Regions from separate parts of the Streptomyces sp. NPDC041135 genome, predicted to be linked through region 4. Evidence: riboswitches for the same ligand, from Rfam matches in the RefSeq annotation. Region 4 holds a riboswitch; each other region holds the start of a gene.

Region 1 (6,997 bases), on a different contig from region 4:
GCCTCGGCCCCGCCGGAGTGCGCGTGCCCTCCGGCGGGGAAGCGGCCGTCGGCCAGGACGAGCAGCGCCGCGCGTGTCATCGCCGCCACCTCAGAAGAGGAAGTAGCGCTGGGCCATGGGCAGTTCCGCGGCCGGGACGGCCTCGACCAGTTCGCCGTCGATGTGCACGGCGAAGCTGTCGGGGTCGATCCGGACGTGCGGCCGGGCGTCGTTCTCCCGCATGTCCGCCTTGGTGACCCCGCGCGTCGACTCGATCGCCACGAACCGCTTGCCGAGCCCGAGCCGCTCGGGCAGTCCGTCCTCGACGGCGAGGGGCGCCACGAAGTTGACGGAGTTCGCGGCGGGGGCCCGCCCGATCGCCCCGTACATCGGCCGGGGCAGCACCGGCTGGGGTGTCGGGATCGAGGCGTTGGCGTCGCCCATCTGCGCGTACGCGATCTGGCCGCCCTTGAGCACGAGGTGCGGCTTGACCCCGAAGAACGCGGGCTCCCACAGCACCAGGTCGGCGAGCTTGCCGGTCTCGACGGAGCCGATCTCCCGGTGCAGGCCCTGGGCGAGGGCCGGGTTGATCGTGTACTTGGCGACGTAGCGCCGTACCCGCAGGTTGTCCGCGCGCCCGTCGCCCGGGAGCGGCCCGCGCCGCCCCTTCATCACGTGGGCGGTCTGCCAGGTCCGCATGATGACCTCGCCGACCCGGCCCATGGCCTGGGAGTCGGAGGAGATGATGGAGATGGCGCCCAGGTCGTGCAGGACGTCCTCCGCGCCGATCGTGGACGGCCTGATCCGGGACTCGGCGAACGCCAGGTCCTCCGGTACGGCCGCGTTGAGGTGGTGGCACACCATCAGCATGTCGAGGTGTTCCTCGGCGGTGTTGACGGTGAACGGCCGGGTCGGGTTCGTCGAGCTGGGCAGCACGTGCGGCTCGGAGACGACGGTCATGATGTCCGGGGCGTGGCCGCCGCCGGCGCCCTCCGTGTGGTAGGCGTGGATGCCGCGGCCGCCGATCGCGGCGAGCGTGTCGTCCACGAACCCGGCCTCGTTGAGGGTGTCGGTGTGGATGGCGACCTGGATGCCGGTGCGGTCGGCGACCGTCAGCGCGGCGTCGATGACGGCCGGGGTGGAGCCCCAGTCCTCGTGCAGCTTCAGGCCCAGCGCGCCGCCGCGGATCTGGGAGAGCATGGCTTCGTGCGAGACGGTGTTGCCCTTGCCGAGGAAGCCGATGTTCAGCGGGTAGGCCTCCATCGCCTCCAGCATCCGGGCCAGGTGCCAGGGGCCCGGGGTGACCGTGGTCGCCTTGGAGCCCTCGGCCGGGCCGGTGCCGCCACCGACCAGGGTGGTGATGCCGGAGGCCAGGGCCTCGTCGGCGATCTGCGGGCAGATGAAGTGGACGTGCGCGTCGATCGCGCCGGCCGTGAGGATGCGCCCGTTGCCCGCGATGACCTCGGTCTCCGGGCCGAGGACCAGGTCGGGGTGGACGCCGTCCATGGTGTCGGGGTTGCCGGCCTTGCCGATCCCGGTGATGCGGCCGTCGCGGATGCCGACGTCGGCCTTGACGACGCCCCAGTGGTCGACGACGACGGCCCCGGTGATCACCGTGTCGGGGGTGCCCTCCGCGCGCGTGGCACGCGACTGGCCCATCGACTCCCGGATGACCTTGCCGCCGCCGAAGACCGCCTCCTCCCCGGCGCGTCCGGGCCCGCCGCAGCGGTCCTCCTCGACCTCGATCAGCAGGTCGGTGTCGGCGAGCCGGATGCGGTCGCCGGTGGTGGGGCCGAACAGGTCGGCGTAGGCGGCGCGGGAGATCTCAGGCATCGAGGGCACCTCCGGTCTCGCCGCGCAGCCCGGGCACGACGCGGGCGCCGGTGAGCGGGACGAGTTCGACGTCGACGGGGATGCCCGGCTCGAAGCGCACGGCGGTGCCGGCGGGGACGTTCAGCCGCTTGCCGCGCGCGGCGGAGCGGTCGAACTCCAGGCCGGGGTTGGCCTCGGCGAAGTGGTAGTGGGAGCCGACCTGGACGGGGCGGTCGGCGGCGTTCAGCACGGTCAGCCGGGTGGTCGCGCGGCCCTCGTTGTACACGACCGGGCCGTCGGCGAAGAGGATCTCTCCGGGGATCACGGCGCGCCCCCTCAGACGATCGGGTCGTGGACGGTGACGAGCTTGGTGCCGTCCGGGAAGGTGGCCTCCACCTGCACGTCGTGGATCATCTCCGGCACGCCCTGCATGACGTCGTCCCGGGTGAGGAGCTTGCGGCCCGAGGACATCAGCTCGGCGACGCCGCGGCCGTCGCGGGCGCCCTCGAGGATGTGCGCCGTGATGAGGGCGACCGCTTCCGGGTGGTTGAGCCTGAGCCCGCGGGCCCGGCGCTTCTCGGCCACGTCGGCCGCCACATGGATCAGCAGCCTCTCTTGCTCGTGCGGGGTCAGTTGCACGTCCCACCTCACAGTCCTTGCTCCGGACCGTGCGGGGTCCGGCTGCCGCAGCCACCACGACGGGATAGATGTAACACACAGACAGATTGGGCGATCCCGCTCCATCCGTAAGAGAAAAACCCCTGGTGGCGTGGATCGGCACGCTAGTTCGTCGGAGTTTCGCCGACGTTAACCAGCCCTTGATCCCTTCATGACCACGACATGGCCCCACCCATACCGACCCGGACCGCCGGGCACCGCCCCCAGGGACACCGCCCCCAGGGGCAGCGCCCGGCTCCGGGACACCCCCTCCGACGGCACCGGCCGATCCGCGCGGCTGACGGTCCGGCAGCGGCGCGGCTGTCGACCCGACACTCCGGGCGCGGCCGAAACGCCCCAAACGACGTACCCCCGTACGGAGTAGCGGCAGAACGTTCTTCCAGCCTCCGACGACCGTGCGGGGGTGGTCACCGACCTGGGACGGGAGGTGCGTTCTCCCAGGTCCGGGGCTATGAGCGGCAGTTGACGGTCACTCGGACGTACTAACGTTCACCCGAACGGGTGAGTGGTGAGTAACACCACAAATCCCCGATTCCGTTGGGATTTTCTGACTGGAGTGAGTGAAGATCCCTGACTGACGACAAGACCCCGCCACAACGGCGGGGCGATCCGGGCGGACGCCGAGTCCTGCCGCCGCCCGGGTGCCCGGTCGACAGAAGTGGATCGGCAGGAGTGGAGGACCCAGGCAAGACGGGTCGCCGGAACGGACGTTCGAATCTTTCGACGCCCGGTTCGAGCAGCCCTTGGGGTGAAGCCGCGGCAACGCGGCCGGGCAACTTCGCCAGCCCGAATCCGACAGGTCATCCTTCACAGGCGGCTGACGAAGGGTTGCGCATGACTGCGCTCAATCGTGTCCCGTCGCTGATGGTCCGGGCCGGCACCGCCTCGGCCCTCACCATCGCCGCCGTCGGCGGCTCCATCGTGGTTCCCGGCCTCTCCACCGATGCCTCGGCCGCGACCACCGCGACGAAGGCACTTCAGATCGCGGCCTCCAAGAAGGGTTCCCCCTACCGGTACGGGGCCACCGGACCACGCAGGTTCGACTGCTCCGGGCTGACGCTGTACTCGTTCAAGAAGGCCGGCAAGAAGCTGCCTCGAACGGCCGCCCAGCAGTACAACAAGACGCACCACGTCTCGGCCAAGCACCGCAAGGCCGGGGACCTGGTGTTCTTCCACTCGGGCTCCAGCGTCTACCACGTCGGCATCTACGCCGGTAAGGGCAAGATCTGGCACGCCCCCAGGACCGGGGACGTGGTGAGGCTGCAGAAGATCTGGACCAGGAGCGTCTGGTACGGCCGGGTCAGCTGACCCGTAGCGCGGCGAGGGCGATCCCCTCGTGCGGTCCCCTCGGGCACCGAGGGGACCGTCGGCGCGCTCCACGCCCCCTGGGGCCGGGCCCGCTCCGCCCGCGCCCCACAAGGGCCCTCAGGGCGCCCTCCGGCCGCCGGGCAGACCCTGGGCCCGCTGCTCGCCCGCCGCGGTCACCGGGTGGGCCGGGACGGTCCAGGGCAGCTCGATGAGGACCGTCTTGCCCCCCTCGCGGGTGCGGCGGACCCGCAGCCGCCCGCCCCGCTCCGAGGTGAGCCAGCGGATGATCACCATGCCGCGTCCGTTGTCCTGCTGGACGGCGGCCGGGAGTCTCCTGGGAAGACGCGGATGACTGTCCGTGACGCCGATGCACAGCCGTTCGTCCCGCACCAGGGCGAGGTCGACCGTGAAGGTCGGCGACTGCCCGAAGGTGTGCTGCACGGCGTTGGTGGCGAGTTCCGAGACGATCAGGCGCACCGTGTCGGCCGCCTCCGTGTCCGCCGGCAGTCCCCACTCCGCCAGGGTTCCCACCGCGTACGAGCGGGCCGCGGACACCGAGGCGGGATCGCTCGGCAGAGTGACGGATGCTTCCAGAAGGTCTGCCATGGCGAGGTCGCCCCTTTCCCACGGGACCGCGGTCCGACACGGAGCGGTTGGTTCGAGTACGGTCCCGGACTGGTGCTTCGTCGCCAGACTGTCATCACCCGGCCGGTCACGGGAGCGATCCACCAAGTTATGCATATATCTGTCGCTCAAAGCGGTGAACGCTGCGACGGCAGACCGTATTCGGGCGGCGCATATGGAGTATTGGCGAGTGAGGAGCGGCTCATGCAGAACGGTCCCGCGGTGCGCCGCCGGAAACTGGGCGCCGAACTGCGCGCCCTGCGCACCGGTGCGGGTCTCACGAGCGGGGAGGCGGCCCGGCTCGTGGGCTGGCACCAGTCGAAGGTGAGCCGCGTCGAGACGGGCGCCAGTGGTGTGAAACCGGCCGATGTGCGGTTACTCCTGGACGCCTACGGAGTGCGGGACGCCCAGTTGCGCGAGTTGCTGCTGATGCTGGCGGGCTCGGAGGAGCGCGGGGGACGGCACCACTGGTGGCACGCCTACCGCGGGGTACTGCCGCCCACCTACCGGGACTTCATCAGTCTGGAGTCGCAGGCCAGCCGGATGCGCACCCTGGAGACCACGGTGGTGCCGGGCCTGCTGCAGACGCCCGAGTACGCCCGGGCGGTGACCCGGGCCGCGGTCGAGGGACTGGACGAGGAACGCCTGGACGCGCTGGTGGAAGTGCGGCTGGCCAGGCAGGACGTCCTGCGGTCCGATCCGCCGCTGGAGCTGAGCGCGGTGCTGGACGAGGCGGTGCTGCGGCGCGAGGTGGGCGGCGCCGAGGTGATGGCCCGCCAGCTGGAGCGGCTGACGGAGGCGGCCCGGCTGCCCCAGGTGCGGCTGCAGATCCTGCCGTTCGCGGCCGGCGCCCATGTCGGCCTCACCGGGCCTTTCGTTATCTTCTCATTTCCGAGCACTTCTGATCTGGATGTCGTCGTTCTCGACCAGTTGACGAGTAGCCTCTACCTCGAACGGAAAGAAGACCTCCGGGCTTACTCGGAGGCCTTCACGACCCTTCAGGGCAAAGCCCTTTCGACCGAGGATTCACTGGATTACCTCGCCGCGATAGGTGACGGCGCGTAAGGAGGCACCATGACAGCACTGCCTCGGAACGTCCTTTCCAGTACCGATCTGCCATCGGTGCGCTGGCTGCGCAGCAGCTACAGCACCGGGGCGAACAACTGCGTCGAGACGGCCCGGCCGCACCGCGGCAGCGGGACCGGACTGCTCGCCGTGCGCGACTCCAAGGACCCGGCCGGACCCGCGCTGCTCTTCTCCCCCGAGAGCTGGACGGGCTTCCTCGCCGCGCTCCGCTGACCCGGCCGGCCCACACCCCCGGCCCACACCCCTCGCCTGCGATCAGCGCCCACGCGTGCGACGTACGGCCGTGTCACGCCGACTCATGGCCGTGTCTCGCCGATCACCCGTACCGCGTGTTCGATCTCGGCCCCGGAGAGGTCCGCGCGGGCGGTCAGCCGCAGCCGTGAGATGCCGTCGGGCACGGAAGGAGGACGGAAGCAGCCCACGGCCAGGCCCGCCGTACGGCAGTCGGCCGCCCACCGCACCGCCGCCTCCGGGGACGGCGCGCGCACGGAGACCACCGCGGCGTCCGGAGCCACCGCCTCCAGGCCCGCGGCGGTCAGCCGCGCGTGCAGTTCGGTGGCGACCGCGCGGGCCCGCGCCGCGCGTTCCGGCTCGCGGCGCAGCAGCCGCAGCGCCGCCAGGGCCGCTCCCGCCGCCGCGGGGGCGAGCCCGGTGTCGAAGATGAAGGTCCGGGCGGCGTTGACCAGGTGGTCGATCACCCGGCGCGGGCCCAGCACCGCACCGCCCTGGCTGCCCAGCGACTTGGACAGCGTGACCGTGACGACCACGTCGTCGGCGCCCGCCAGCCCGGCGGCGTACGGCGCGCCCCGGCCGCCGTCGCCCAGGACGCCGAGTCCGTGGGCGTCGTCCACGACGAGTCCCGCGCCGTGCCGCCGGCCCACCGCGGCGTGCGCGACCAGCGGAGCCGCGTCGCCGTCGACCGAGAACACCGTGTCGGAGACGACGAGCGCGGGTCCCTCGTGCGTGCTCAGCGCCTTGTCGACGGCGTCGGGGTCCGCGTGGGCGACCACCTGGGTGGTGCCCCGGGCAAGCCGGCAGCCGTCGATGAGGGAGGCGTGGTTGCCCGCGTCGGAGACGATGAGCGAGCCGTGCGGGCCCAGCGCGGTGACCGCGGCGAGGTTCGCGGCGTACCCGGAGGAGAACACCAGGGCCGCTTCGAAGCCGCAGAAGCCGGCCAGCTCGCGTTCCAGTTCGGTGTGCAGTTCGGTGGTGCCGGTGACCAGCCGGGAGCCGGTCGAGCCGCCGCCCCAGGTCCGGGCTGCCGCGGCGGCGCCCTCGGTGACCTCGGGGTGGTGGGCGAGGCCCAGGTAGTCGTTGCTCGCCAGGTCCAGCAGCGCCGAGACGGCCGGGCGGGGGCGCAGCGTCCGCAGGAGTCCGGCCCGGCGGCGCAGCTCCGCCTGCTCGTCGATCCAGCCGAACGCCATGGCTCCTCCGGGACTTTTGTAGGCAGTGGACAGACACTAGCGGGACGACCAGCCGCCCAGGGTGTGGCAATACCCACACGACGAAC
Region 2 (6,997 bases), on a different contig from region 4:
CTGCACGACGACCAGGGGCTTCGCGGCGGCGGTGCGGCGGGCGAGGCGGGTGAACTTGCGGGGGTTGCCGATGGACTCCAGGTACATGAGGACGACGTCCGTGTCGGGGTCGTCGTACCAGTACTGCAGGACGTCGTTGCCGGAGACGTCGGCCCGGTTGCCGGAGGAGACGAAGGTGGAGACCCCGGTGACCCCGGTGACCCCTCCCCCGCGCCGGTGCAGCCGCGACAGCAGCGCGATGCCGATGGCGCCGGACTGGGCGAACAGCCCGATGCGGCCGGGCCGGGGCATCTCTGGCGCCAGCGACGCGTTGAGCCGCACCTCGCGGGAGGTGTTGATGACCCCGAAGGCGTTCGGGCCGATGATCCGCATCCCGTACGCGCGCGCCTGCCGCACGAGGGCGCGCTGCCGCTCGCGCCCCTCGGGCCCGCTCTCGGCGTACCCGGCGGAGAGGACGACGAGCCCCTGGACGCCGTGCTCCCCGCAGTCGGCGACCACCTCGGGCACGAGGGAGGCCGGTACCGCGACGACGGCGAGGTCGACGGGGCCCTCGATGTCCCGCACCGAGCGGTACGCGGCGACCCCGTCGACCTCCTTGAGGTCCGCGGGGTAGGCCGCGTTCACGGCGTGCAGCAGCCCGGTGTAACCGGCGTCCCGGATGTTGCCCAGGACGCTGCGGCCCACCCCGCCGGGCGTGCGGCCGGCGCCGACGACGGCGACGGAGCCCGGGACCAGCAGCCTCCGTACGGAGCGGCCCTCGGCGCGCTGCTCACGCGCGCGCTGGACCGCCAGCGAGCGGTCGGTGGGCTCCAGACCGAACTCCAGGCGTACGACGCCGTCCTCGAAGCTGCGCCGCTGGGTGTACCCGGCGTCCGTGAAGACCTTGATCATCTTGGTGTTGGCGGGCAGCACCTCGGCCGCGAACCGGCGGATGCCGCGCTCCCGCGCGACCGCCGCGATGTGCTCCAGCAGGGCGGAGGCGACCCCGCGCCCCTGGTGCGCGTCCTGGACCAGGAAGGCCACCTCGGCCTCGTCGGCGGGCGCGGAGGCGGCCATGCCGTCGGCGCCGATGCGGTCGTAGCGCACGGTGGCGATGAACTCGCCGCCGACGGTGGCCGCGAGTCCCACCCGGTCCACGAAGTCGTGGTGCGTGAAGCGGTGGACGTCCTTGGCGGACAGCCGCGGGTACGGCGCGAAGAACCGGTAGTACTTCGACTCGTCGGACACCTGCTCGTAGAAACTGACCAGGCGGTCGGCGTCGGCGGCGGTGATGGGCCGGACGCGCGCGGTGCCGCCGTCGCGCAGCACCACGTCCGCCTCCCAGTGGGCGGGGTACTCGTGCCGGTCCTGCCGGTCCGCCGGGGTCTGCATGGGCCCCAGAGTACGGCTCGCGTACGACAACGGCGCGAGGCAGTCTGTGGGTGACGGACGTCGGACGGGGGCCGCCGTGCGACGGCCCGCCGGTACCGGACGAGGGCCCGCACCGGGCACGCCCCACCGTATGGGAAACTGGTCTAGACAACCCTGAGACACTGAAGGGCAGCATCACATGGCTGAGCGCCGCGTCAACGTCGGCTGGGCCGAGGGCCTCCACGCCCGCCCCGCATCCATCTTCGTCCGGGCCGCCACGGCGTCCGGCGTCCCGGTGACGATCGCCAAGGCCGGCGGCACTCCGGTCAACGCGGCGTCCATGCTGGCCGTCCTGGGCCTGGGCGCCCAGGGCGGTGAGGAGATCGTGCTGGCCTCCGAGGCCGAGGGCGCGGACGCCGCCCTCGACCGGCTGGCCAAACTGGTCGCCGAGGGCCTCGAGGAGCTTCCCGAGACCGTCTGAGCGGCCGCGTACCGCCGCGAGAACACCGACAGCCGCGCCACCCCTTTCCGGGGGCGGCGCGGCTGTCGGCGTTTTCCGGGGAAGATATGCCGGTGACGATGTGAGCACGCCGGAATTCGGGCAGCGGAAATACACCTCCGCGAATTACTCCTCTTTGTATACGGTGCCCGTGTTAAAGGCGCGGGCCCGACATGTTTACGGGAGGTTGCGAAGTCCTCACACGGTCCCGGGCGTGCGCTCCGGCGGAGAAGCGCAGCCGGTGCGCGGCCGTGGCCCGCTCGGCGTGCAGCGCGGTGATCGCCCGCGCGCGCTCCGCGTCGCCGCGGGCCACCGCGTCCACGATGGCGCCGTGCTCCGCCCAGGACTCGGCCGGGCTGGCGGGCGCCTGCACCGTGTACATCCAGGCGATCTTGTGCCGCAGCTGGGTGAGCACCGAGGTCAGGGCGTGGCTGCCGGAGGCCTGGGCGAGCGTCTCGTGGAACCAGCCGCCCAGGGATCGCAGGTCCTCGCTGGTACCCCGCCGGGCCCGCTCCTGACCCAGCCTGACCAGGCCGCGCAGCACCTTCAGATGGGCCTCGGTGCGCCGCTGGGCGGCACGGGAGGCACCGAGCGGCTCCAGCAGCATCCGCATCTCCAGCAGGTCGGCGGCCTCCTGCTCGGTCGGTTCGGCCACGCACGCGCCCGCGTGCCGCCGGGTCACCACGAACCCCTCGGCCTCCAGGGTGCGCAGTGCCTCGCGGACGGGGACGCGCGAGACGCCGTAGCGGCGGGCCAGGACTTCCTCGGTGAGGCGGCTGCCGCGCTCGTGGACGCCGGCGACGATGTCGTCCCGGATCGCCGTGCATACCGAATGCGCCGGAATACGCATGACCGACCTCCGTCTTAATCCCCGTGAAACGCCGCCGAACGCCGCGGTACGCCGCCGATTGACGTGTGTTCAGCGACTCTATTGCAGCAGGCCGGAATTTCCGATGGCGGGTCGGAATCCAGGGATATTTTTTGGACAGCCGGCACCGGGAACGGCGAAAGCCCCGGCCTGGCGGCCGGGGCCTCGAGATCGTGCGGCCGGGTCGGTGACCCGGTGCGTCAGACGTGCACGCCGTGCTTGCGGAGGTAGGCCACCGGGTCGACGTCGGAGCCGTACTCGGGGGTCGTCCGGGCCTCGAAGTGCAGGTGCGGGCCGGTGGTGTTGCCGGTCGCGCCGGACAGGCCGATCTGCTGGCCGGGGGTGACCCGCTGGCCGACCGAGACGCCGATGACGGACAGGTGGCCGTACTGGGTGTACATGCCGTCGGCCATCCTGATCACGACCTCGTTGCCGTACGCCCCGCCCCAGCCGGTGGAGACGACCGTGCCGACGCCGACCGCGTGCACGGCCGTGCCGCTCGCGGCGTGGAAGTCGATGCCGGTGTGGGAACCGGAGGACCACAGCGAGCCGCCGGTCTGGTAGCCGGTGGAGACGTAGGAGTGCGCGATCGGGGCGGCGAAGGCGTTGAGGCGCTCGCGCTCGGCCGCGCGGGCGGCACGGACCCGGGCCGCGCGCTCCTGCTTGACCCGCTCGGCGGCCTCCTTGGCCGCGGCCTCCTCGGCCGCCTGCCGCTCGGCGGCCTCGCGCTGGGCGGCGGCCTGCGCGTCGATCTGCTCGGCGACGGAGTCGCTGAGGGTGATGACGGGGGTCAGACCGGTCTGCTCGACGCTGTTCTCCGCGGCGAGCGCGGGACCCGCGGCCAGAGTGCCGCCGAGGACGCCGGTGGTGAGGGCGGCGATGCCCGCTGCCTGCGCGGAGGTGCGCTTGACCCGGCCGGGCCTGCGGTGCTTGCCGGAGGCGCACATGAACGCCATGAAGTGGCTGGTCCTTTCCTTCCCTCTCGCCTACCGGGTTAGCTGACGGGTTCGGAGCAGGAAGGTCTCCTACGGACCCCCTCGCTGCGCGCGCGGGCGTCCGATTCACCCCAGGGACTGCGTGGGTCCCCGGCTCCCCTGGCTCGCGCCGTACGGGGACTCGGCGATGACTGTCCGGTGCCGCGGGCGCGGCGCACTGCCTGACGGACAGCCCGGAAGAAACTAAAGGGAGCGCCTCTCAAATCCCAAACAGAATCCGGCTTTTGTAGCGCATCCCACAGGGCAGACAGGCAACCTCCCCCGCAATCCGGACATCTGACAGCAGCGGGGCCCCGGCGACCCACAGGTCACCGGGGCCCCGCGCGCTGCCGGTGCTACTCGGCGGCCACCACCGTGACGTCGCCGATGCCGAGGGCCTCGACGGGCTCCTTGATCTGGGCGGCGTCACCGACCAGCACGGTCACCAGCCGGTCCACGGGGAAGGCGTTGACGACCGCCGCGGTGGCCTCCACGGTGCCCGTGGCGGCCAGTTGCCGGTACAGCGTGGCCTGGAAGTCGTCGGGCAGATGCTGCTCGACCTGGTCGGCCAGGGTCGCGGCGACCGCGGCGGCCGTCTCGTACTTCAGGGGCGCCACCCCGACGAGGTTCTGCACGGCGACGTCGCGCTCGGCGTCGGTGAGACCGTCGGCGGCCAGCGTGCGCAGCACCGTCCACAGGTCGTGCAGCGCGGGCCCGGTGTTCGGGGTGTCCACCGAGCCGCTGATGGCGAGCATCGAGGCGCCGGAGCCGTCCGGGGCGGAGAGCAGCACCTGCCCGAAGGCGCGGACGCCGTAGGTGTAGCCCTTCTCCTCGCGCAGCACGCGGTCCAGGCGGGAGGTGAGCGTGCCGCCGAGGCAGTACGTGCCGAGCACCTGGGCGGGCCACACCCGGTCGTGCCGGTCGGCGCCGACGCGGCCGATGAGCAGCTGCGTCTGCACGGCGCCTGGCCGGTCGACGATGACCACGCGGCCGGTGTCGTCGGCGGTCACCGCCGGCACGGGCCGGGGCTCGGCCGGGGAGCCGCGCCAGGCGCCCAGGGTGTCGGCGAGCAGCGCGTCCAGGTCGGTGCCGGTGAGGTCGCCGACGACGACCGCGGTGGCCGTGGCGGGGCGCACGTGCCGGTCGTAGAAGGCGCGGACGGCCGCCGCGTCGATCTTGGCGACCGTGTCCTCGGTGCCCTGGCGCGGGCGGGACATGCGCGAGGCGGCCGGGAACAGCTCCTTGGACAGCTCCTTGGCGGCCCGGCGGGCGGGGTTGGCCATCTCGTGCGGGATCTCGTCGAGGCGGTTGCGCACCAGCCGCTCCACCTCGCTGTCGGCGAACGCGGGCGCGCGCAGGGCGTCGGCGAGCAGCCCGAGGCCCTTGGCCAGGCGGGAGGCCGGGACCTCCAGGCTGACCCGGACACCGGGGTGGTCGGCGTGCGCGTCGAGCGTGGCGCCGGCCCGCTCCAGCTCGGCGGCGAAGTCCTCGGCGGAGTGCTTGTCGGTGCCCTCCGAGAAGGCCCGCGCCATGATGGTGGCGACGCCGTCCAGACCGGTCGGCTCGGCGTCCAGGGGCGCGTCCAGCAGCACCTCGACGGCGACGACCTGCTGGCCGGGGCGGTGGCATCGCAGCACCGTCAGGCCGTTGTCCAGCGCCCCGCGCTCAGGGGCCGGAAAGGCCCAGGGCCGGGCCTCGCCGGGCTCCGGCCGCGGGTGGAACTCCATGGTGGCAAGCTCGCTCACTTCGCCGTCTCCTCATCCTCGCGGTGGTCGCTGTCGCGCCGGCCGGCGCCGGCCTCCACGGTGGCCTGCGACTCCGGGTCCTCGGGGACGTCGGCGTCCTGGACGGCCTCCGGGGTCTTCGGCTCGTAGACGAGGACCGCGCGGTTGTCGGGGCGCAGCCTGGCCTCGGCGACCTGCCGGACCTCCTCCGGGGTCACCTCCAGCACGCGCCCGACGGCGGTGAGGGCGAGCTGCGGGTCGCCGAACAGCACCGCGAACCGGCACAGTTCGTCGGCGCGGCCGGCGACCGTGCCGAGCCGGTCCAGCCACTCGCGCTCCAACTGGGCCTGCGCGCGCTCCATCTCCTCGGGCGTGGGGCCCTCCGCCGCGAAGCGGGCCAGCTCCTCGTCGATGGCGGCCTCGATGACCGGCACCTCCACGTCCCCGGAGGTCTTCACGTCCAGCCAGCCCATCGAGGGCGCGCCCGCCAGCCGCAGCAGGCCGAACCCGGCCGCGACGGCCGTACGGTCGCGGCGCACCAGCCGGTTGTACAGGCGGGAGGACTCGCCGCCGCCGAGGACGGTGAGCGCCACGTCGGCCGCGTCGCACGCGCGCGTGCCGTCGTGCGGGAGGCGGTAGGCGGCCATCAGGGCGCGGGCCGGCACCTCCTCGACGAGGACCTCGCGCAGCTGCTCGCCGATGACGTCCGGCAGCGAGCCGTCACGCGGGGCGGGCTTGCCGTCGTGCGAGGCGATCGAGCCGAAGTACTTCTCGATCCAGGCGAGCGTCTGCTCGGGGTCGATGTCGCCGACCACCGAGAGCACCGCGTTGTTCGGCGCGTAGTACGTGCGGAAGAAGGCGCGCGCGTCCTCCAGGGTGGCCGCGTCCAGGTCCGCCATCGAGCCGATCGGCGTGTGGTGGTAGGGGTGGCCCTCCGGGTAGGCGAGCGCGGTCAGCCGCTCGAAGGCGGTGCCGTAGGGCACGTTGTCGTAGCGCTGGCGGCGCTCGTTCTTGACGACGTCGCGCTGGTTCTCCATGGACTCGTCGTCCAGGGCCGCGAGCAGCGAGCCCATGCGGTCGGCCTCCAGCCAGAGGGCGAGTTCCAGCTGGTGGGCGGGCATGGTCTCGAAGTAGTTGGTCCGCTCGAAGCTGGTGGTGCCGTTGAGCGAGCCGCCGGCGCCCTGCACCAGCTCGAAGTGGCCGTTGCCCGTCACCTGGCCGGAGCCCTGGAACATCAGGTGCTCGAAGAGGTGAGCCAGGCCGGTACGCCCCTTGACTTCGTGGCGGGAGCCCACGTCGTACCAGAGGCAGACTGCCGCCACGGGGGTCAGGTGGTCCTCGGAGAGCACCACGCGAAGACCATTGGCCAGGCGGTGCTCGGTCGCTGTCAGGCCCCCGGAGCCTGCCTCGGCCGTGGTCGTGTCGCCCATGGGCATGTACGTCCCTTCGCTCGCGGAGGCGGTCGTCGAAACCGCGGTTTTCCTGCCGTTCCCGCCACTGTATGCAAGCGGGCGGACCGTCGGCGAAGTTCCCGCGGGACGTACGCCCACAGCGGATCGCGTAGCCTGCGTCACGCGTGCCG
Region 3 (6,997 bases), on a different contig from region 4:
ATCCGGCGGACCGTGCCCGCTCCGGCGCCCCGGGCCGGCGGTGTCAGGCGACGGGGGCGATGCGCATCTTGATGTCGTCCGGCGACAGGGTGCCCTTGGCCGTCACATGGTCCCCGGAGGACTCGCCGCGCAGCCTGCGGCCGATCCACGGCACCAGGTACTCGCGGGCCCACTGGACGTTGTCGCGGCGGATCTCCAGCGTGCCGCGGGGCGGCAGCACCGGCCACGGCTGCTCCGGGTCGGCCGGCACCGGCAGGCCGAGGGCCAGCCCGGCCCGCAGCGCCACCCGGGTGTGCCCCTCGGGCGAGAGGTGCAGCCGGTCGTGGTCCCAGGCGCGCCGGTCCTGGATCGCCCGCAGGGACCACAGGTCGAGGACGGGGCAGCCGTACCGGTCGGCGACGGCCCGGACGTGCCCGTTGTAGGTGGCGATCTTGCCGCGCAGGTGCTTGAGCAGGGGCACGCCCCGGGTGTCGAACCCGGTGGTCACCATGACCGTGCCGACGGCGGAGGTCAGCCGGGCCACGGCGGCCTCGAAGCGCTCGGCCACCTCGTCCGGGTCGGTGCCGGGGCGGATGATGTCGTTGCCGCCGGCGCAGAAGGACACCAGGTCCGGCGCGAGTTCGAGGGCCCGGGGCACCTGGTCGGCCACGATCTGGTCGAGCAGTTTCCCGCGCACGGCGAGGTTGGTGTACTCGAAGTCTCCCTCGGGCCGCCGGTCGGCGAGGAGGACCGCGAAGCGGTCGGCCCAGCCGACGAACGCCCCGTCGGGGCCGGGGTCGCCGACGCCCTCGGTGAAGCTGTCCCCCACCGCCACGTACGACCCGATCACTGATCTGCTGTCACTCTTCGAATCGTCTGCCACGTCGGTCCATGATTCACCTTCGGGTGTGACCTACGCGACCGTAAGCGGGGGTTGACGATCGGTGAGATAAGCCACTCTCAAATGTTCGGTCAAGTACGGAATACGCAGGTCGCGAGGCGTGTCGGGGATGCGGACGGGCCGGAGGCCGGACCCGGGGATCGGGTCCGGCCTCCGGCGGGTGCCTGGCGGGGTGCCTGACGAGGCGTCAGCCGACGGCGAGGCCGTGTCCGCGGAGGTAGGCAACGGGGTCCACGTCCGAGCCGTAGTCGGGCGTGGTGCGGATCTCGAAGTGCAGGTGCGGGCCGGTCACGTTGCCGGTCGCGCCCGAGAGGCCGACCTGCTGGCCCGCGGTCACGCTCTGGCCGGCCGAGACGGAGAGCTGGGACAGGTGGCCGTACTGGGCGTAGTGGCCGTCGGCGAGCTTGATGACGACCTGGTTGCCGTAGGCGCCGCCCCAGCCCGCGGAGACGACCGTGCCCGCGCCGACGGCCTTGAGGGAGGTGCCGGTCGGGACGACGAAGTCCACGCCGGTGTGGTAGCCGCTGGACCACATGCCGCCGGCCACGTGGTAGCCGGTGCCGACGGTGGCGCCGGTCACCGGCAGGACGAAGCCGGTGGAGGTGCCCGCGGACACCGGTTCGGTGTCCGCCTGCCGCGGGGCCGCGGCCTCGGCCCGCGGGGTGGCGGAGTGCGCCGGGGCGGGCGGGGCGGGCTTCGGGGCGGCGGACTCGGTGTGCGCCGGTGTGGCCCTGCCGCCCAGCGTCAGCTTCAGGCCGGGGTGGATCAGCGAGGGATCGGCGCCCACGGCCTCGCGGTTGTCGGCGTAGAGGCGGTGCCAGCCACCGGCGACGTGCTGCTGCTCGGCGATCCTGGAGAGGTAGTCACCGGTGCGGACGGTGTAGGTGCGCGCCGTCCCCGCGTCCGACCGGGCCGCGGAGGCCGACGTGGCGGCCACCGGCGCGGACCGCACCGCGCTGCCGGCGGCGGACTCCTTGACCGTGGCGGCGTGCGCCCCGGTGGCCCCGAGGAGCGGCAGGGCCAGTGCGGCGCCACCGGTTCCGGCGACGGCGATGGAGCGGGTGAGACGCGGGGCCTTGGGGCGGCGGTGCTTACCCTTGGCGGGCATGACGCATTCCTCTCCGGCGCCTGCGAGGTGAGCTGTCGGGTTCGGACTGGAGCTGCCCGGCCGCGCAGCACGCGGCTTCACCCCTAGCCGTCCCGGGCACCGGAACAGGCAGTCGTACCTGGTGGGTCCCCCGCTCCTGCCGTGCACGGGTGAGTGTGTGCGGGGCTCCGGGCGGCGGCAGGATTCGGCGTTCCGTCCGGATTGGTGGCGAACGTAAGCGAGCGGGACGCGGGGGAACAAGCAGAAGTTCTCCGCCGTCCGCCTTTCCCATGATCCACAGGGGGAATTCCCGGTCACTTTCCGTGGACAGACGCCGCCCGGAATGGCGAACAGCCCAAGGAAGCACGCCGATTACGTGGACATGACGTGCGACGGACGGTCACGGATATGACGCTCCTCACGCGCCGCCGTACAGATAGTGCCATTCCGGAGTGAGTTGCAGCGAAGCCAGCGAATAGCAATAGAACGGACAGAAGGATCGGATACCGCACGGTCGGACCGATGTCGTAAGGTCGACGGCGTGCCCGCCGACGAGCCGCGCCGCCGGGACCGACCGGGAGGAGCCCCCGTGACGCAGCAGGTCCCGTCGACCGAGCCGCAGCTGGCCGGAGTGCGCAACTTCCGCGACGTGGGCGGCCTGCCCACCACCGACGGCCACCGGGTGCGGTACGGGGTGCTGTTCCGCAGCGGGCATCTGGCGCACGCGACCGCCTCGGACGCCGAGTACCTCGCCTCGCTGGGCCTGCACACGGTCTTCGACTTCCGCAACGCCGCCGACCACAAGCTGGAGGGCCCCGACGTGGAGCTGCCCGGCGTGCGGAACGTGAACCTGCCGCTGAGCGACCCGGCGGACGGCGCCGAGTTCTGGAAGATGGTCCGGGACGGCGACATCGAGCAGCTGCGCGGCATCCTGGCGGACGGCAAGGGGGCGGCCCGGATGACCGCCTCCTACCGCAGGATCATCACGGAGCGCACCGCCGAGCACTCCCGGGTGCTGCACGCGCTGGCCGAGGACAGCGTGCCCGCGCTGATGCACTGCGCCGCGGGCAAGGACCGCGCCGGGCTGTCGATAGCCGTGACCCTGCTCGCGCTGGGCGTGGAGCGCGAGGCGATCGTCGCCGACTACCTGGCGTCCAACGCCAGGCACCGCCGCTACAAGGTGCACCGCAGCGGCGACGCGGCCACCGCGTACACGCCCGAGGTGATGGAGCTGCTCAGCCCCCTGTTCGACGCCCGCGCCGAGTATCTGACGGCGGCCTTCGAGACCGTCGAGGAGACCTGGGGCGGGGTCGAGGCGTATCTGGCGCAGGGTCTGGGCCTGACCCCGAACACCCGCGAGCGGCTGCGCGAGCGGCTGCTGGACTGAAGCGGCGGGCTACTTGGCGCCCAGCGTGAACAGCAGGTAGAGGAAGGCCGCCAGGAGGTGGCCCGCGGCGATGTAGATGATCAGCCGGACCCACAGGGCCCGGGGGAACTTGTCCTCGACGTTGCTCATGACGGCTCTCCGGTCAGGGGCCCGAGGCACAGCGTGGCCGTGGGGCTCTGCAGCAGGGTGTGGACGAACAGCAGCTCGACGCCGTCGTGGTCCTCGGCGGCGATGCGGTGCGGGGTGAGCGAGTCGAAGTGCGCGCTGTCACCGGGCGCCAGCAGATGCGCGGCGTCCCCGAGACGCAGCCGCAGCCGGCCGCGCAGGACGTACAGCCACTCCTCGCCGGGGTGCACGCGCACGATGTCGCCCTGGGAGCCGTGCGGCACCCGGACCCGCAGCGCCTGCATCCCGCGGCCCGGCGCGCCGGCCTGGAAGTAGGTCCAGCCGCCCGCCGGGGTCGGTTCCATGGCCGCGCCGCGGACGATCGCGTCCCGGTCGGGCACCGACTCGCCGAGCAGCTCCGAGACGGTCGTACCGTAGATACGGGCGAGCGCGAGCAGCATCGGCAGCGACGGCTGCCGCAGGCCGGTCTCCAGCCGGGAGAGGTGCGCGGGCGACAGCCCGGCCGCGCGGGCCGCGGCCTCCAGGGTGAGGCCGGTACGGCGGCGCAGCGCGCGCAGCTGCGGCGCGACGGCGGGCAGGTGGCCGCCGGGGCCCGCCGCCGGAGGGGCTTCTTCGGGGCTCATGCCTCCATTCAGCCCCCGTTTTGCCTCTGCGGCAAATCTCTTGCCTCAGAGGCAAAACCGGTATTGCCTCCGAGGCCCGGACGGGGAGCGGGCCGGTGAGCCGGTGTCAGCGGTTGGCGACCGCCTGCTTGACCAGTGTCTTGCCGAAGTCCCACATGAGACCACCGCCGCTGTGCGCGTCGTCCATCACGTCGGTGAAGGCGTCGACGAACCGGTCCACGTCGGCCTCGTCGATGATCAGCGGCGGGATGAGCTTGATCACTTCCAGGTGGTCGCCGGAGACCTGGGTGAGGATGCGGTGGCGCTGGAGCAGCGGGACGACCACCATCTGCGCGAACAGGCCCTTGCGGGCGGCCTGGAGCACGGCCCAGCGGCTGCGCAGCTTCAGCGAGCCGGGCCTGCCGAACTCTATGCCGATCATCAGGCCCCGCCCGCGCACGTCGGCGAGCAGCTCGTAGGTGCCGACCAGGGCGGCGAGGCGGGACTTCAGCCGCTCCCCCATGGCCCGGGCGTTGGCGACGATCTGCTCGTTCTCCATGACCGCGAGCACGGCGAGGCCGGCCGCCATCGCCTGGGCGTTGGACCCGAAGCTCGCCGAGTGCACCAGGACGCGGTCCATGGACGAGTAGACCTTCTTGAAGATCCAGTCCTTGCCGAGGGTGGCGCCGACGGGGACGTACCCGCCGGACAGCGCCTTCGCCACGCAGACCAGGTCGGGTTCGACGCCGTCCTCGTGCTGGTAGGCGTAGAAGTCGCCGGTGCGGCCGAGACCGGTCTGCACCTCGTCGGCGATGAGCAGCGCCTTGTGCCGGTGCAGCAGCTCCTGCGCGGCGCGCAGATAGCCGGGGGGCGCCTCGTGCACCCCCTTCCCCTGGATCGGCTCCACGATCAGGGCGGCGACGTCCCCCTTCCGCAGCTCCCGGGCCAGGGCGTCGAGGTCGCCGAGCGGTACGGCGGTGTCGGGCAGCAGCGGGGCGAAGCCGTCACGGAAGCCGCCCTCGCCGTTGACCGAGAGGGAGCCGGTGGTCAGGCCGTGGAAGGCGTGGTCGCAGTACAGCACGCGCGGCCTGCCGGTGGCGTACCGGGCGAACTTCAGGGCGGTCTCGACGGCTTCCGTCCCGCTGTTGCCGAAGAACACCCGGTCCAGATGGGGGCTGTGGGTGAGGAGGCGCTCGGCGAGCAGGCCCGGCAGCGGCTGGCAGTCGAAGCGGGTGAGGTCGGCGAGGGAGGCGTCGAGGACGTCGTGCAGCGCCTTGCGGACGACCGGGTGGTGGCGGCCCAGTCCCATCACGCCGAACCCGGCGAGCATGTCCAGGTAGTCCGCGCCGTCCGCGTCCCAGAAGTGGGCGCCCTCGGCCCGCTCGTAGACCTTGTCGAAGCCGATGGTGTGCAGCATGCGCGGGAGCTGGTGGTTGAGGTGCCTGGCGTGCAGCTCGTAGCGTTCGGCGCCGCGCTCGGCGAGCAGGGCGCCGAGGTCGAACTCGGTGGTCATTCACTCTCCTTGGCTGTGCCGCCGGTGTCCCGGCGGCCGGGCGCGCGCCGGCCCGCCCGGCGATGCCGCCCCGCCTCCGGCCGGGCCGGGGCCCGGACGGAGGCGGGCGGCGGCGCTCACGACGTCAGTCCCGATTGCCGGAGACGGTCTCGCGCATGGCCCGCAGGGACTCCTTGAGCGAGCCCATGGTGGCGAGGACCGCGGTCGGCTCGTAGCCGCAGTGCGCCATGCAGTTGGCGCAGCGCGGGTCCTTGCCGCGGCCGTACTTGTCCCAGTCGGTGTCCTCCACCAGCTCGCGGTAGGTGGGCACGTACCCGTCGCTCATCAGGTAGCAGGGGCGCTGCCAGCCGAACAGCGAGTAGTTCGGGATCGCCCAGGCGGTGCAGGGGAAATCGACCTTGCCCTCGAGGAAGTCCAGGAAGAGCGGGGAGTGGTTGAGCCGCCAGCGGGAGCGGTTGCCGCCGGAGAAGGCCTTGCGGAACAGCTCGCGGGTCTGCTCCACGCCCAGGAAGTGCTCCTGGTCGGGTGCCTTCTCGTAGGCGTAGGCGGGCGAGATCATCATCTCGTCGACCTTGAGGTCGTCGTTGAGGAAGTCGAGCACCTCGATGACGGTCTGCGGGGTGTCGGTGTTGAAGAAGGTCGAGTTGGTGGTCACCCGGAAGCCGCGCCGCTTGGCCTCCTTGATGGCCTCCACCGCCTCGTCGAACACGCCCTCCTTGGCCACGGACTCGTCGTGCCGCTCCCGCAGCCCGTCGATGTGCACGGCGAAGGCGAAGTAGGGCGAGGGCGTGAACTTCTCCATCTTCTTGCGCATCAGCAGGGCGTTGGTGCAGAGGAAGACGTACTTCTTCCGCGCCACCAGCTGCCGCACGATCTCGTCGATCTGCGGATGCATCAGCGGCTCACCGCCGGCGATGGACACCATCGGCGCCCCGGACTCCAGCACGGCGCCGACGGCCTGCGCCACCGGCATGCGCTGCTTGAGCACCCCGGCAGGATGCTGGATCTTGCCGCAGCCCTCGCACTTGAGGTTGCACGCGAAGAGCGGCTCCAGCTCCACGATCAGCGGGAACTTGTCCCGTCTGCGGATCTTCTGTTCAGCCAGGTATGTAGCGACCTTGATGGACTGGCGCAGCGGCATGACCATCTGGCTCACCTCCGGGGGAGCAGCACATTGCGGTGCCATTCGATAAAAGCGGGAAGTACGGAACGAAGAACACGGAAAGCCGATATTCCACCGCGTACCGTGCCGATCCGGACGAGTTCATATTCTGGAGCGTCCACGACCACCCGGACGGCCGCAACCGGGCGCGCGCCCGTGCGGACGGCGCTCAGCAGCGTGGCGGCCGACTCCATGTCGACCGCGACCGCGCCGGTGGCCCGCAGGGCGGGCCGCTCGGAT
Region 4 (6,997 bases):
GAGGCCCATCAGCCGGTCGAGCCCGTGCGGGTACTTCTGGGCGACGACCACGGTGCCGACCCCGGGCAGCCGCTCCACCAGGCCCTCGGCGCGGAGCAGGTCCAGGGCCTGGCGGACGGTGTTGCGGGTGGCGCGGTAGTCGGTGGCGAGTGTGGTCTCGTGAGGCAGGGTGCCGCCGGGGAAGGCGCCGACGAGGAGCTGGCGGCGCAGGAGATCCGCCAGTTGCCTCGCCTGGTCCGCACGCAGCCGACGACGCGTGCGGTGGGCGGCGACGGTGGTCGCGGCGCCCTGACCGGCGTGGTCGCGGATGCGGTCGGTGGATGGCATGGCTGAAACCATACCGATGAGGTAGGGAACGGTGTGTTGCGGAAGTGTTGCGCCACCCGGGGGCCCGCGAATCCTGCCGCTGAGCTGGGCGTACTCGAGGCGGCGGGCAAGATCTGCCACCCGGGCGTCACCCCGGCAGCCGGCATGAGAACCACCGTCACAACGGCGGCACTCTTACAGAAGGGCGCTGTCGCGACGCCACTGTCAAGGCAGCACTGTCAGGACGGCTCTGTCAGGCAACACCCTCCGGACGTCGCCGTCAGGACAGCACTGTCAGGGCAGGCGCGAAGGTGATCAGGAGGGGGAGCAGGGGGACCAGGGCCGCCGTGGTCGTGGTGAGCGCACGGTGTCTGGGCAGCAGGCGGGGCGGGGGCTCCAGCAGGCGGTCCACCCGTTCGCCGAGGAGGCGGCGGCTGGAGGCGCAGGAGAGGACGCCGCGGTGCTGGTTCAGCTCGATCAGCGCCAGGGCGGTGGTGAGGTGGCCGCAGCGGCGCGAGGCGGTGTCGTCGGCGGCCAGCTCGACCAGGCGGTGCGTCTGGTCGCAGAAGTGGGCGAAGAGAGGCACGTGCGGGAAGCCGGTGGCCAGGGCCGTGGAGAGGTGCAGCAGCCAGTCGTGGTGGGCGCGGGCGTGGCCGCGCTCGTGCGTGAGGACGGCGTCCAGCTGGTGGTCGGTCAGGCGGTGCAGCGCGCCGGTGGTGACGACCAGTTGGGGCGGGTGGCCCGGCATCCACCAGGCGTCCGGGTACTCGTCCTCCAGCACCAGCATCGGCCCGCGGGCGGCAGGCAGCCCGGCGGGCAGGTCCGGCGCACGCTCGCGCAAGTGCGCCCGGGTCCGGCCGCGGCGCCTGCGGGCCTCGACCAGCTCGCGGGCGAGCATCGCGGTCGTCCACGCGGCCCCGCAGGCCAGCAACAGGGTCAGTACGACAGCCCACACGGGAGCGGCCGTGAGGTCGTACGCGGCGGTGACGGCGGGCGGCGCCGGGGCGAAGACGTGGTCGCGGACGGTGCCGAAGACGGCCGCGGCACCCAGCGTCAGCGCCGCCAGGCAGCACAGCAGAACCGTGGCGACCAGGCACTGCCACACCCACAGCGCGACCACGGGTTCCCGCTCGGGCCAGGCGGCCCGGATGAGCGCGCGCGGCGCCGGGACGGCGGCGGTCAGCGCGACGGCACACAGCAGGAGGAGGCAGACGGTCATGCCGGGGACTCCGGTTCCTGGTCGGAGACGGATGAGGGCCGGGCAACAGGGCGGTGCGGTGCGGCCGGGCATTCGGTGGTGCGGCTGCCTGGCCAGTATGCCGGGGATCGGGCGCCGCAGTCAGTCGCCGAGCACGAACACTTCACCGCTCCCGCCGAGTTCCCCGCGCCACCCCGAGAGCCCGCCGGTCACACGAGCGCCCCCGCGCGCGAGACGACCCGCACGCGCGGGACGACCCCCACGCGCGGGAGACGCCGCTCGCCGCGCGTCGGCGCCGCGGCTCGCAGGGCCGTGTCAGCCGCCGGCCACCACTCGTCCGGTGACCTCGCCCAGGCCCACGCGCACCCCGTGCGGTCCGGGGGCCCAGGCGGACAGCGTCACCACGTCGCCGTCCTCCAGGAAGGTCCGCTTGCCGTCCGGCAGGTCCAGGGGGTCCCGCCCGTTCCAGGTCAGTTCCAGCAGCGAGCCGCGCTCCCGTGGCGTGGGCCCGCTGACGGTTCCCGACCCGTACAGGTCGCCGGTGCGCAGGGAGGCGCCGTTCACCGTCATGTGGGCGAGCTGCTGCGCGGCCGTCCAGTACATGGTGGAGAACGGCGGCTCGGACACCGTATGGCCGTTGATCGCCACGGAGATGCGCAGGTCGTAGCCGCCGGGCTCGATGTCGGGTGCCGCGTCGTCCAGGTAGGGCAGCAGCGGGTGCGTGCGCTCCGGCGGGGTCACCCGGGCCGACTCCAGCGCCTCCAGCGGGGTGATCCACGCCGAGACCGAGGTGGCGAAGGACTTGCCGAGGAACGGTCCGAGGGGAACGTACTCCCAGGCCTGCACGTCCCGTGCCGACCAGTCGTTCAGCAGGCACAGCCCGAAGACGTGCTCGCGGAAGTCGGCCAGCGCGACCGGCCTGCCCAGCCCCGACGGCACGCCCACCACGAAGCCGACCTCCGCTTCGATGTCCAGCCGGACGGAGGGGCCGAAGACCGGTGCCGGATCGGCGGGGCCCTTGCGCTGCCCGGACGGCCGTACGACGTCGGTGCCCGAGACGACCACGGTGCCCGAGCGGCCGTGGTAACCGATCGGCAGGTGCTTCCAGTTGGGGGTCAGCGAGTCCTCGGCATCGGGGCGGAAGATCTGGCCCACGTTGCGGGCGTGGTTCTCGGAGGCGTAGAAGTCGACGTAGTCGGCCACCTCGAAGGGCAGGTGCAGCGTCACCTCCGCCAGCGGGTGCAGGAGCGGCTCGATCACCTCGCGATGGGAGGGCACCGTCACCCAGGCCGTCAGGGCCCGCCGCACGTCCGACCAGGCCGTGCGGCCGGCGGCTAGCAGCGGGTTCAGGGTGGGGCGGGCGAGCAGGGAGCCGTACGGCGAACCGAGTGCCGCGGCCGCGGCGCCCGCGTCGAGCACGTGGTCGCCGAGCCGGACGCCGACCCGCCGTTCCTGGCTGCCGGCAGGCGAGAACACGCCATAAGGGAGGTTGTGCGGGCCGAAGGGGTCGCCCTCGGGGACGTCGAAGGGGGGCATGGGGTACTGCCTCACTCTCATCCGGGCCGTGCATGGCGTTGTGTTCCATGTGGTCGCGCCACACGTTACGGGTGAGTTGCCTGTCCTGGGCAGCGCCTTCAAGTCACCACGGTCATCCGCTGCCGATGTGCCACACGGATGTCTGCTCATGGGTACGCAGTTCTCGATGCGCGTGAACGATCGCGCATGAGCGATCACGCATGAACTATTGCGGAGAAGGGCGGAGAAGGCCGGGTAGGCAGGTAGGCAGGTAAGCAGGTAGGCGGAGAGGCCGGGGAGGCCGGTGAAACGGGGGTGAGTCGGAGGGGCGTGCGGTCCGTATTCTCTGCTCATGGCCGCACCCACCGCATCGTTCGCGCCCCCCGCGTCACCCGCGCGCCCCGCGTACGCCCTGATCGCCACCGACCTGGACGGAACGCTGCTGCGCGGCGACGACACTGTCTCCGACCGGTCGCGTGCCGCGCTCGCGCGGGTCGCCAGGGCCGGCGCCCGGCATCTCGTGGTCACCGGTCGCCCGGCGCCCCGGGTACGGCCGCTCCTGGACGACCTGGGCTGCACGGGGCTCGCGGTGTGCGGCCAGGGCGCGCAGGTGTACGACGCCGGCGCGGACCGGCTGCTGTGGTCGGTGACGCTGGAACGGGAGCTGGCGGAGACCGCCCTCGGCAAGATCGAAGCCGAGGTGGGACAGGTCTACGCGGCCGTGGACCAGGACGGCGTGGACGGCCTCACGCTGATCGAACCCGGGTACCTGATGCCCCACCCCACCCTGCCGGCGGTACGCGTCGACCGGCGCGACGACCTGTGGTGCGCGCCGATCAGCAAGGTGCTGCTGCGCCATCACACCCTCTCCGACGACGCGTTGGCGGCATGCGCACGCTCGGCGGTTGGCTCGCTGGCGACGGTCACCATGTCGGGGCCGGGAACGGTGGAACTCCAGCCGTCCGGCGTCACCAAGGCGACCGGCCTGGCGCTGGCGGCCGAGTACCTGGGGCTCAGCGCCGACCAGGCCCTGGCCTTCGGTGACATGCCCAACGACATCCCGATGTTCGACTGGGCGGCACACGGGGTGGCGATGGCCAACGCCCACCCCGAACTGCGGGCGGTGGCCGACGAGGTCACCTCGTCGAACGAGGACGACGGCATCGCCGTCGTCCTCGAAAGACTCTTCCCGACCGGCTGACCGGCTGACCGGCTGACCGACTGATCGGCTGACCGGACGACTGGCTGACCTGCTTGACGGCCTACCGGCCCATGGGCTGACCAGGCTGTGGCTGCTGCTGGCTGCCGGCCGGGAACAGTGGCTGTCAGTACGCGCCGAAGACGTTGTCGATCGAGCCGTACCGCGCGGCCGCGTAGTTGCAGGCGGCGGTGATGTTCGCGACCGGGTCGTACGGGTCGTACGCCGTGCCGGCCACGTGGTAGGTCGCGAAGGTCGGGTCGATGACCTGGAGCAGGCCCTTGGACGGGGTGCCCTTCACCGCGTTGGAGTCCCACAGGTTGATGGCGCGGGGGTTGCCCGAGGACTCGCGCATGACGTTGCGGTAGATACCGTTGTAGGTGCCCGGGATGCCCTTTTCGGCCATGATGGCGAGGGACTCCCGGATCCAGCCGTCCAGGTTGTTCGGGTACCCGGCGAGGGTGGTCGAGGGCGTCGTGGCCGACGTCGTGGTGGCGGCGGAGGCGGTGGCCGCGCCGGCGAGCGGAAGTGCGAGAACAGCGGCGCCGACGCCGGCGACGGCCAGGGTGCGGGCCAGGCGCTGGGCGCGGGTACGACGGGGCTGAGCGACAACAGACATGCGGCATTCCTCTCCGTCGCCTGCGAGGTGAGCTGTCGGGTTCGGGCGGGGAGGTGCCCGGCCACGCCACCGTGTGGCGGCGCGACTTCACCCCTAGCCGGGTCCGGTGCGGCATGTGCCGTCCGGCCCGGCGGCTTACCTGGGTCCCCCGCTCCTGCCGTACGAAATGGTTCGTCAATGGGGTACGACGGGCGGCGGCAGGATTAGGCGTTCCGCCCGGCAGGTCGGGAACGTATGCGAGAGCACATGTCGGGAACAAGTACCGGTTTCACCCAACGTCCTAATTGACCTTGATCGAAGGCGTATGAGGTACTTGATCCTTTGCGGTCGCCAAGGCTCAACTGGCGCACAGAAAAGGCAAGAAGTGGCTCAGGTGGGCCAGGGGGCGCTTCAGGGGGCGCGTGACCCAACTCACTATTTGGCAAATTACGCTAAATCAGACATCACTAGACATGGGGGATTCGTGAAATCCGCCTTCTCGGGGTCGGAATTCGAGTTCGCGTCGGGTTCGGGTTCGGGTTCGGGTTCGGGTTCGGTTGGAATGCTGCATCGCCGCCCTTCTCGCGCGTTACCCCGTGCGCGACGGCGAAGTGGTCCGTGTCACATGTCATGGGGGGCGAGTCCCGGCCGTCGTGTTCGCGGCAGCGTCGGGTGGTGCGGCCGGGTTGGCCACCGTGAGCGGGCGATGGCGGAGGGTGGCCGTGCTCTAGGTGTGGCTGTACGGCTGCGTGGAGATCCGCCCCAGGTGCCACCGTCGGCCAGTCGGGGTGGGCGCAGCGGTGGGCCTGCCTCGGAAGCGGTACGAGACGTCGGCCGAAGCGGTACGAGACGTCGGCCGTCCGTGGCGACGGTGAGCGTCGTGCACGCGCACGGGTCCGTGCGAGGGCGCACGCGCGCGTGCATGTCGACCGCGAGGGGAAGCCGGGACTACGGGTCGCACCACTCTCCAGGCCCGGCCCTCCCGGCGCGGCCCTCCCCGGCGGTCGGGGATCACCGCTCTCCGTCGGCGGGGATCATGACTCTCCGGGACACGGCTTGTCGGTCGTTTCGCGACAAGAGGGGTGTGTTCCTGTTAAGTCGATCAATGTCCGTTCGTATCAGCTGATCAGAAACATACCGGCCGTGATCCGATACCGCCCGGGCTGGACGGGTGGGCGCTATCGGTGATCGAAACCTGACCGGATACGCTGACTTGAGTGATGGCAACGACCTATCGACAAACCGTGTAATCGCCAGCTGACACCAGCAGACAGGAGACCCCTCGTGACCGTCGTCGGGCCGTTCGGGCTGAGCGTGCGGGACCAGGCTCTGGAAGCCGATGTCCAGGCCGGATTGACGGCTGTCGAGGAGGGCTTGCTCGAGGCCACCAAGAGCGAGGTCCCCTTCATCACGGAGGCGGCGCAGCACCTGGTGCGGGCCGGCGGGAAGCGGTTCCGACCGCTGCTCGTGATGCTCGCGGCGCAGTTCGGTGACCCGTACGCGCCCGGTGTCGTGCCGTCGGCCGTCGTCGTCGAGCTGACGCATCTCGCGACCCTGTACCACGACGACGTCATGGACGAGGCGTCCGTCCGGCGCGGGGTGGACAGTGCGAACACGCGCTGGGGCAACTCCGTCGCCGTCCTCACCGGGGACTTCCTCTTCGCCCGCGCCTCCCAGATCCTGGCGGACCTCGGTCCCGAGGCGGTACGGGTCCAGGCCCTCGCGTTCGAGCGGCTGGTGACCGGGCAGATCCTGGAGACCGCCGGCCCCACGGACGGCCGGGACCCGGTCGAGCACTACCTGGACGTTCTCGGCGGCAAGACGGGCTCGCTGGTGGCGGTGTCGTGCCGGTTCGGCGCGATGATGTCCGGCGCCGACGAGACGGTCGTCGACGTTCTGACGCAGTACGGCGAGCGGCTCGGCGTCGCCTTCCAGCTCGCGGACGACGTGCTGGACATCGCCTCCGACTCCCACGAGTCCGGCAAGACCCCCGGCACCGACCTGCGCGAGGGCATCCCCACCCTGCCCGTGCTGCGGTTGCGGGAGCGCGCGGCGCGGCTCGGGCTGCCCGAGGACGTCGCCCTGTGCGAGCTGCTGGACTCCGATCTCACCGACGACGCCCGGCACGCCGAGGCCCTGACCGCCCTGCGGGCGCACCCCGCCCTGGAGCAGGCCCGCAGGG

What was found. Region 4 has a riboswitch for cyclic di-AMP ahead of ACZ6CZ_RS26240 (transglycosylase SLT domain-containing protein). Riboswitches for the same ligand answer to the same signal wherever they lie in the genome.
Region 1: another riboswitch for cyclic di-AMP. It lies ahead of ACZ6CZ_RS15300 (C40 family peptidase); the one in region 4 lies ahead of ACZ6CZ_RS26240 (transglycosylase SLT domain-containing protein).
Region 2: another riboswitch for cyclic di-AMP. It lies ahead of ACZ6CZ_RS08880 (M23 family metallopeptidase); the one in region 4 lies ahead of ACZ6CZ_RS26240 (transglycosylase SLT domain-containing protein).
Region 3: another riboswitch for cyclic di-AMP. It lies ahead of ACZ6CZ_RS22270 (M23 family metallopeptidase); the one in region 4 lies ahead of ACZ6CZ_RS26240 (transglycosylase SLT domain-containing protein).

The regions. Positions count from the first base shown of each region.
Region 1 covers NZ_JBVIYZ010000005.1:380,344-387,340, forward strand. Annotated here, with positions in the region: gene ACZ6CZ_RS15280 (urease accessory protein UreF) at 1-80, opposite strand, end outside; gene ACZ6CZ_RS15285 (urease subunit alpha) at 91-1,812, opposite strand; gene ACZ6CZ_RS15290 (urease subunit beta) at 1,805-2,116, opposite strand; gene ACZ6CZ_RS15295 (urease subunit gamma) at 2,128-2,430, opposite strand; cyclic di-AMP (ydaO/yuaA leader) riboswitch at 3,102-3,300, shown strand; gene ACZ6CZ_RS15300 (C40 family peptidase) at 3,304-3,777, shown strand; gene ACZ6CZ_RS15305 (ATP-binding protein) at 3,895-4,383, opposite strand; gene ACZ6CZ_RS15310 (helix-turn-helix domain-containing protein) at 4,606-5,466, shown strand; gene ACZ6CZ_RS15315 (DUF397 domain-containing protein) at 5,476-5,700, shown strand; gene ACZ6CZ_RS15320 (8-amino-7-oxononanoate synthase) at 5,784-6,911, opposite strand.
Region 2 covers NZ_JBVIYZ010000003.1:127,462-134,458, reverse strand. Annotated here, with positions in the region: gene ACZ6CZ_RS08895 (bifunctional acetate--CoA ligase family protein/GNAT family N-acetyltransferase) at 1-1,371, opposite strand, end outside; gene ACZ6CZ_RS08890 (HPr family phosphocarrier protein) at 1,550-1,831, shown strand; gene ACZ6CZ_RS08885 (GntR family transcriptional regulator) at 2,004-2,699, opposite strand; gene ACZ6CZ_RS08880 (M23 family metallopeptidase) at 2,918-3,673, opposite strand; cyclic di-AMP (ydaO/yuaA leader) riboswitch at 3,686-3,849, opposite strand; gene ACZ6CZ_RS08875 (M16 family metallopeptidase) at 4,048-5,436, opposite strand; gene ACZ6CZ_RS08870 (M16 family metallopeptidase) at 5,433-6,851, opposite strand.
Region 3 covers NZ_JBVIYZ010000009.1:183,615-190,611, forward strand. Annotated here, with positions in the region: gene ACZ6CZ_RS22265 (SGNH/GDSL hydrolase family protein) at 44-829, opposite strand; gene ACZ6CZ_RS22270 (M23 family metallopeptidase) at 1,068-1,988, opposite strand; cyclic di-AMP (ydaO/yuaA leader) riboswitch at 1,993-2,150, opposite strand; gene ACZ6CZ_RS22275 (tyrosine-protein phosphatase) at 2,557-3,354, shown strand; gene ACZ6CZ_RS22280 (DUF6126 family protein) at 3,364-3,483, opposite strand; gene ACZ6CZ_RS22285 (helix-turn-helix domain-containing protein) at 3,480-4,103, opposite strand; gene ACZ6CZ_RS22290 (aspartate aminotransferase family protein) at 4,210-5,595, opposite strand; gene hpnH (adenosyl-hopene transferase HpnH) at 5,720-6,742, opposite strand; gene ACZ6CZ_RS22300 (phosphorylase family protein) at 6,748-6,997, opposite strand, start outside.
Region 4 covers NZ_JBVIYZ010000013.1:9,381-16,377, reverse strand. Annotated here, with positions in the region: gene ACZ6CZ_RS26260 (GntR family transcriptional regulator) at 1-327, opposite strand, end outside; gene ACZ6CZ_RS26255 (M56 family metallopeptidase) at 587-1,525, opposite strand; gene fahA (fumarylacetoacetase) at 1,820-3,040, opposite strand; gene ACZ6CZ_RS26245 (HAD family hydrolase) at 3,372-4,220, shown strand; gene ACZ6CZ_RS26240 (transglycosylase SLT domain-containing protein) at 4,345-4,836, opposite strand; cyclic di-AMP (ydaO/yuaA leader) riboswitch at 4,841-5,016, opposite strand; gene ACZ6CZ_RS26235 (polyprenyl synthetase family protein) at 6,100-6,997, shown strand, end outside.